2 regions of the Gracilibacillus saliphilus genome follow, and region 1 is predicted to be linked to the other one. Evidence: predicted binding sites of a transcription regulator. Region 1 holds the regulator's gene; the other holds the start of a gene.
What was found. Region 1 encodes CtsR, which represses protease genes until heat stress. Its sites were predicted from a motif close to ATGGTCAATAAAGGTCAAACA; they were not measured.
Positions count from the first base shown of each region.

Region 2: a site for CtsR is predicted at 2,321-2,341, ahead of GHT08_RS08290 (ATP-dependent Clp protease ATP-binding subunit). Genes of this name have one in related genera too.

Region 1 is NZ_WJEB01000030.1:63-4,476, reverse strand. It holds gene clpC (ATP-dependent protease ATP-binding subunit ClpC) at 1-29, opposite strand, end outside; gene GHT08_RS16520 (protein-arginine kinase McsB) at 31-1,107, opposite strand; gene GHT08_RS16515 (protein-arginine kinase activator protein McsA) at 1,104-1,646, opposite strand; gene GHT08_RS16510 (CtsR family transcriptional regulator) at 1,659-2,123, opposite strand; gene GHT08_RS16505 (MgtC/SapB family protein) at 2,247-2,942, opposite strand; gene GHT08_RS16500 (GNAT family N-acetyltransferase) at 3,054-4,235, opposite strand.
Region 2 is NZ_WJEB01000006.1:37,335-41,748, forward strand. It holds gene GHT08_RS08290 (ATP-dependent Clp protease ATP-binding subunit) at 116-2,242, opposite strand; gene GHT08_RS08295 (tetratricopeptide repeat protein) at 2,661-4,007, shown strand; gene GHT08_RS08300 (DNA-3-methyladenine glycosylase family protein) at 4,004-4,414, opposite strand, start outside.

The DNA of each region.
Region 1 (4,414 bases):
GCTCTTTCTGTAAATCGTCCAAACATCATTTTAATATTCCTCCTTTTGCTCCAATGTAAAGCGTTCCCGAATTAAGGACGCTCGAAAAACATCGCGTTCATTCGGTGTCAGCATTTTTTTCGCATATTGTTGTAAGAATGCCGGTTGTGTCAAGACAACTAATTCGTTCAGAATAGATTTAGAGATGTGATGGATGAATCCTAAATCAATACCTAGTCGGACATCAGATAAGCATTTTGCTGTTTCTTTTGATTCGATAATCCGACTATGCTGCAATATGCCATAGGAACGAAATACTCGATCCTCTAATTCCAGTTCTGATTGCTCCATCAGTAATTTCCGAGCATGTCGTTCATGCTCAATTAATTTATCGACAACACCTTTCAAATCTTCGATAATATCCTCTTCAGACCGTCCTAATGTTACCTGATTGGAAATTTGAAAAATATTACCTAAAGCTTCACTGCCTTCACCATAAATACCACGAACTACTAGACCTAATTGATTGATAGCAGGGATCATCCGGTTGATTTTACGCGTAATCGCAAGTGCTGGTAAATGCATCATCACAGATGCTCTTAACCCCGTACCCACATTCGTAGGGCAGCTTGTAAGGTATCCTCTATTTTCATCAAAGGCATAATCTATTTTTTCTTCTAACCAGTCATCTAATTGAAACGCCTGTTCCAAAGCTTTTTCTAATTGAAAACCTGGAAAATATAATTGAGCTCTAATATGGTCCTCTTCATTAACCATGATCGATACTTGTTCATTTTTAGAAATAAGTGCAGCACCTTGCTTCGACTTATCAGCTAAATGTGGACTTATTAAATGTTTTTCCACTAATACTTGCTTTTCTACCTGCTTTAACTCAGCCATTTTGACAAATTCTAAATCTTTATATTGTAAATAAGAGCGGTGATTAAATTCCTTTTCCATAAAATAAAGAATATTCTCCATATGCTTTTCATCCGCAATTAATGGGAAAGGGGACTGCTCAAAATTTCGCGCTAAACGAACACGACTGCTCATGACAATATCACTGTCAGGACCGTCCTCTTTTAACCATGGACTAATCGCTTCATTGATAAATTGCTCTAAACTCACGAATCATCACGCTCCTCGTGGTGATTTAGATTCTTCTCTAATGACCTTATTTCATCGCGAATTTTAGCTGCTTCTTCAAAAGCTTCCTCTGCAATTGCTTGCTGTAATTTCACTTTTAAATCTCGCAACTTTTTACGTTGATAAATATCGGACCCTACGCGTTTTGGTACTTTCCCCTCATGGGCAGTATTACCACTATGCACTTTTCGAAAGAGCGGATTTAAATGTTCAGAGAATGTATGATAGCAAGATGCACACCCAAACTTCCCAATTCTAGCAAACTGTTGATACGTCATGCCACACTTCTCACATTGTAATTCTTTACCTGCTGTTTTATGTGACTGATGATTTATTGCATTAGGTTTGGGGTTGAACAGTCCTGATAAAAGGTGGTGTAGTGAATAGGCATCTTCTTCTTGTGACACATAACCCTTTTCTTTTGCGCATTGCTGACAAACATGAATTTCTGTTTTCTCACCGTTTATCACTTGTGCGAAATGAACGGTTGCCGGATTTTGTTTACACTCTTGGCATTCCATACCGTACACCTCCTAAAATTGATATTTTAAGGCATTAAGCATTGCTGATAAAATTCTGGCACGAATCTCATCCCGAATTGGCAATTGAAATGAGAGGGTATTACGATCAATCGCACCAACCATTAATTTTGCTTCCCGTTCGGTAATTAATTCTTCTTCCAAGAGACGCTCTAATATATTGACCGCCTTTTGCTGTGATATCTTAGGTTGGATCATTTCAATAATCTCGTCTATTAATTTTGCTTTATCTTCATTGGTAATGCGACTAATGCGGATATAGCCCCCACCACCACGTTTACTTTCTACTAAGTACCCTTTTTCCAAAGTAAACCGCGTGTTGATGACATAATTAATTTGAGAAGGTACACATTCAAAGCGATCAGCAATTTCACTTCGCTTTATCTCAATGATTTTATGCTGGTTACTGTGCATGATCTCTTTCAAATATTCTTCAATAATATCTGAAATATTACGCATTTTCCCTCCTCCAATCTGACTTTGACTATATTTGACTATATATATTTATTATACTGTAAGTTGGTCTTATTGAAAACTATTTGGTCTTCATTATTATAACCTTTCTTGCTGTCTCTCAAACCCTTATGAACGAAAACGGATTTTAATCTTTTTTACTTCTTCCTGCTCTAATAACCATTCATACAAATTTTCACGTTTTTTCTGATGAATGGCGTCAATATACATTTTAATTTTTGTTGTATCGGTACTTTCATTAGAAATATCAAATTCACGTATTTCAATCGGAAATGATTGTACACGGTTAAGGAATGTTGAAGTATTTTTTCCCTTAGAAAGCTTCACTTCGAAGACAATATGATGACTCTTACGGTGTAGCCTTTTTTCAAATTTATTCAAGACAACTAAACTAATTAGAATGATCAATGTTGTCACTAAAGCCTCTTTATACATACCAATACCAACAATCAACCCTAGACCGGCAACTGCCCAAATAGATGCAGCTGTTGTCAGACCTCTAATCGTACCTCCATGGACAATAATTGTACCTGCCCCTAGAAATCCAATACCACTAATGACATAGGAAGGAATACGAGCTGGATCAAATTGAATGTTCTGGTAATTTTCAATAAAGTGTTGAAAGCCATTAACAGATAAAAGCATCATCAAGCAGGAACTGACTCCTACTAATATATGTGTTCGAAAGCCAGCAGAATGTTTATTTACTTCCCGCTCAAAACCAATCAATCCTGATAAAAAAAGCGATATCATCAGCTTTGTAACAGACTCTACAAACTCCGCATCAAATAGTTGATCCCACATAAAAAGCCCCCCTTTACATTTATATATACTTATAAATCTTGATACCAACCATATACCCTGTATTTATAAAACAACACAGAAATGTACTGAGGGACAGAAAACCGACCTATCTTAGAAGAAATCAGGAAAGTATGTATGACTGGTTGGAATGATTTCCTCCAACTGTCCAATAGCTTTTTGATCACCATCCAACAGTTCTAATCGTGATAATTCATAAGGGCGTTTATAACCAAGAAAAATCTGTGCCATTTGCTGTATGTTCATTGTTACCGTTGGTAAGGAATCTTGATTATCTACTTGATCAATTTTCATCTCATCATGATCATTCATGGATAACTGATATACCCCTGTATTCTCCTGAAGAAATTCATCTTCTATATGAATAGCAAAAGTAGAAAAATAATCTGATTTCTTGTATGGAAATTGTCTAAGAAATGCTCCTGCATCGACAATACGAGACATGAAATAAGGTGTTACCCTCTGTTCAAATCTAGGCTCTTCAACTAAAAGCATAATTCCATCGTTAGTTGGTAAACTAACAACTATGTCGTCCACCATGGAATCATGATCATGCATATATTGTAACAGTAGCTTCTGGCCATTTATGGTTGAAAATGCAATATCTTTAACTGTAAAAATATTATCTTTTACATTGTATACTATATATCCTTCTGGTGTATGATCATCATGATATGCAATCGCTATAAAGTCATCTTTGTTAAGAATCCGATGTTTCCACCAATGTTGATCTCTGGCTAATGGACCTGTAAACGCACTCGCATATTCTGTATATATATTTTCTAACATTGATATTGTCTGATCATTATTATTACCTCTTTTTACAAATCCAATCCCATCCCAACGTTTCTTTAAGCTTCGAATTGGTATTTTACAATCTGCTTTGTCAAAGGTTATTTCCCAGCCATATTTTCGATAAAATGGTACAGAAAATGGATGTAGATAGGAGATTATTTGCCCTTTCGTTTTCATTTCCTGTAACGCTCTCTTAAGCAGTTGTTTCACTTTTCCGCCTCTGCGATATTCAGGCCATGATGCAACTGAAGCAACACCTCCCATTTTCATTATTTCACCTTGAATACATACTTTTAAGGGAACAACATGAACCTTCGCAGCCAATTGTTCATTTTCCAACCATCCCCATACAGTATGATTGCTCATTTGTTCTTTCTTCGCTGCTATTTCTTCTTCTGACAATCTATATTGAAAGGCATATTGTGATAAATCCATTATGTCTCCATAGTACGTTTCATTGAGTTTCGATATATGGTTCATTTACATTACTCCTTTTTTGGTTTTGTTCTATTATATATATTATGTCCTGTCACAAAAATAAATAAATTTTAACAAACTTTTGTCTTCTAACCTGAAGTGTGTAAATATTCTCCTGTTTAAATCTAAAGAGCACTTCCGTGATATGGAAGGGATCGTTACGTATCTTCAAGAAGAATCTT
Region 2 (4,414 bases), on a different contig from region 1:
TAGTCGGAGCGTTGTCAACCACAAATAAAATATGTCAAAATAACTACTTCGTTAAACACGGTCATTGAGCTGATTATATACTTTCTTATTTTAAAGAAAAAGCACTAGCTAAATACTAGCTAGCGCTTTTCTTCACAACGATATCTTCGTTTTCAAACACGATCTCTATTTGTTTTACTTCCTCTTCTTCCAAGACAAGATCTGTGATGCCGTCTTCTACTTTATCTTGGATGACACGACGTAGTGGACGTGCACCAAAGCGAGGGTCATAGCCTTTATCAGCTAGGAATTTCTTCGCCTCATCACTTACGGTAATGGTAAGATCAGCTTCTTCTAATTGCTCGCTTAATTCTGCGATCATAAGGTCTACAATTTCCAGTAGATCTTCTTGTTCTAATTCATTGAATGGAATAATCGCATCAAAACGGTTCAAGAATTCTGGCTTGAAATAGCTGCTTAAGTTTTCTAGTGTTGAAACAGCTTCATTGTTGTCACTGTTGAAGCCAACCGTAATTTTCTTCACCCCGGTACCGGCATTACTTGTCATAATAATTACGGTATCTTTAAAACTTACCGTTCTGCCATGACTATCAGTTAGCTGACCATCTTCCATGATTTGCAGGAACATGTTCTGTACATCTGGGTGTGCTTTTTCGATTTCATCTAACAGAATCAAGCTGTACGGATTGTGACGAACTTTTTCTGTTAATTGTCCTGCTTCTTCATGTCCTACATAGCCTGGTGGTGAACCGATAATTTTTGATACGGTATGTTTTTCCATATATTCACTCATATCAAGGCGAATCATCGCATCTTTTGTACCAAACAGTTCCTCAGCTAATGCTTTTGTTAATTCTGTTTTACCTACACCAGTTGGTCCAACAAATAGGAAGGAACCAATTGGACGATGTTTAGATTTCAAACCAGCACGACTGCGGCGAACTGCTTTGGCTACTTTATCAACTGCAACTTGTTGGCCAATTACTTTCTGGCTTAAGTTGCCCGCTAAGTTTTTCATTTTAGATTGTTCGTCTGCCTGGATTTTGCGAACTGGGATTCCGGTTTTCTCTTCAATGATTAATTGAATATCTTCGACTGTTACTTCTGCCTTTGGTGCTTCTTTTGTTTCTGCTAATTTTTTCTCTAGTTTGATTTCTTGATGTCTTAAGTTAGCTGCACGTTCATAGTCTTCTTTTTCAGCTGCTTCCATTTTTTCTTGGCCGATTTCGTCAAGACGTTTCTGCAATGCTTCGTGATCTGACTCACTTACATCAAGGTTGAGACGTGCACCTGCTTCATCAATTAAATCAATAGCTTTATCTGGTAAGAAGCGGTCTTGGATATAACGTTTAGACAACGTAACGGCAGCATGTAATACTTCATCAGAATAACTTACTTGATGATATTTTTCATAGCGTTCTTTCAAGCCTTGCAAAATTTGCTCTGCTTCATCTAATGATGGCTCTTTTACCATAATAGGCTGGAAACGACGCTCTAATGCTGCATCTTTTTCAATTTGACGGTACTCTTTTAATGTCGTTGCACCGATTAATTGTAATTCGCCTCGTGCCAATGCTGGTTTTAAGATGTTTCCGGCATCCATTTGAGAACCTTCTGTCGTTCCAGCACCTACAAGCAAGTGAATTTCATCAACAAAAAGAATGACGTTTTGACGTTCTTGAAGTTCGGATACTAATTGTTTCATACGCTCTTCGAATTGGCCACGAATTCCGGTATTCGCGACTAATGACGCCACATCCAGAATATAAATTTCTTTGTCCAATAGTTTTGTTGGCACGTTTCCTTCTGTTACTTTTAGGGCTAATCCTTCTGCGATTGCCGTTTTACCAACACCAGGTTCCCCGATTAAGACCGGGTTGTTTTTGTTACGACGGTTTAACGTTTCAATCACACGTTTAACTTCTTGGTCACGTCCAATGACTGGGTCAATTAGTCCTGCTCTTGCTGCATCTGTCAGGTTTTTACCTAATTGATCTAAAAGACCATTACCTTTTCTGCCTTGTCTTGTATGTGTTTTGGCTTGTGCTTGGTTGGAGCCATTTGCTCCTCCGGCAAAGAAGTTTTCAAAGTCTTGTCCCCCAAACATACCAGATGGATTTTTCATTTGATTTTTTATATCTTGAAAGCATGATTCACAAACATGTAAAGATTCGGTTTGATCATTAAATCGAAGGTTTACATTTATCGTTGCTTGATGAATACCACATTGTTGGCATTTCATTTGTTATTCCTCCTTCAATTTTTTATTAAGGTCAATTTTGACTTTGACTATATTTGACCTTTACTTGTCTATTATTATAATCTGACCTTTTTTGACTTTCAAGATCTTTGCTCAAAAAAATTGTTAACAAATAAAAAAACAACCCACAAAAGTAGATTGTACGCTTCTTCTATATTTTTTTATATCACAGTACCGAAAGGAATAAACACAAGCAATATGGCTAAGAGTATCGACCATAAAATTTCTTTTATCACAGAGATCCTCCTAGTGAGCTTTTCGTTCATCATATCATACTACGAGACAACTGCTTATACTTTGCAAGAAATCATTACAAAGAATTTACATTCACAACATTCTTTTGCCATCAGATGATTTATGCTACACTAGAATTAATCCGTAATAAAAAGGAGTTGTTTCATTGATGACAACCATCGAGCTAATGCATAATAAAAAGACAATGCGTTTTGATGTAGTACAATTGACCATATATAAACAAGCAAAAATTGTAGAAGCTACCGGTCAAAAAAATCAATCTTATTATTTATTTTTTTACAAAGACCGCTATATTAACGCAAAAAAAACGACTTCTATACGATTGCAATCCTTTCTAAAAAATGCTCTCCAACACGGCCATACATTTTCTGCTGATCATCCATTAACTAAAGCACTGCTTAATGAAGACCATGCATATCGCCTTACTTCCAATAATCAAATGGTACAAAAACTAACTAACAAATATAACGAAATAGAAATGCTCTATGTACTGGCGATGTTCGATAACTATGTCAATGAAAAGAAGATCCAGGCCCTTTGCAAGAAGACATTTTACAACTACCGAAGAAACGGTCAGCTAAAGAAAGCATTCCGAATTCTTGTCAACTATGGGCAAGTACGTCCACACGACACGTTTGCCAAAGATATGCTACATCATTTTGACTTCCAAAAATATAAAGACCAATACCAAAACATTGATCAACTTTCAATCGAATGGTCAGACCCTCTCTATTTAGAATCTGTTTATTTCGAGCAAAATTTCCCTAACACTGTCATAAATTCTATGATCCAACAATATCATATAGATAATCGAAAATTTGATCAACTTTGCCTCCTATACACGAATTGTTCATCCTTAAAGGCTATAGAAAAAATCGATGAGTTAGCCCAAGAACAGCTTGCTAAACAAGAGCAAATTAGCTTATGGGAACAACTATTAGTTGAATATCCTGAACCAAAAGAAATCATTGAAAAGCTCGTAAAGCTGGATGGTTATCAAGCCATATTACGGTACTATGTTCACCATGACGAAGCAATTGAAGATCGAAAACTGTTCGAGAAGGCACTTGACGCTGTTTCTACCGAGCAATTAGCAAAGGATTATCAGCCCTTATTAGAAACTTTACTGACCTTATACAAAGAGGATACTGCACAGCTGGAAAGAGTTCTCCATTTAACGATCAAAAAGTTATTGCAGCATCTCCCTTTAAACGAAATCATCACATCACTACAAGATACAGAGCTACCAATCATACAGAAGTTAAGGAAAATGGAAAAATTAACAGATAATCCAGACCAGCAATTTGCCTTAGGTGAAATCTACTTTGATCTCGAACAGTATGACCAAGCAATTGCTTGTTTTGAATGGGAAATGGAATTAGCGCCCAAAGATCCTGCTCCGATTCAATACCTTTACAAAAGCTATTTAGCAAAGGGAGATAAGGAACAAGCAAACACATATAAACAATTAATGGTCAACATACCTTCTTAACCTTCTTCAATACTGCGCCATAACGTCATGGCCGCATAAGATCGGTAAGGTTTCCATGCTTGATTCCATTCGTCAAGTTTGGCTGCAGTTGGTTTAGTTTCCAGGCCAAAATGAAGTTTTAATGCGTTTTGAATGCCGATATCACTCGATGGAAAAAGGTCTTGTCTACCCAGTGAGAACATCAGCCAATTTTGGACGGTCCATGCGCCAATTCCGCGAATTTTAGTTAATTGTTGCATCACTTCTTGATCACTTTTGTCATAAAATGAAGTTAGATTGAGCTCTTTTGCAACAATTTTCTTCGCGGTATCAATAACATATTCTGCTTTTCGCCTACTAAATTGCATATCTTGCAGTTCCTGATAAGGAATGGTTGCTACCTTATCAGCTGTCGGATAAAACCAAAC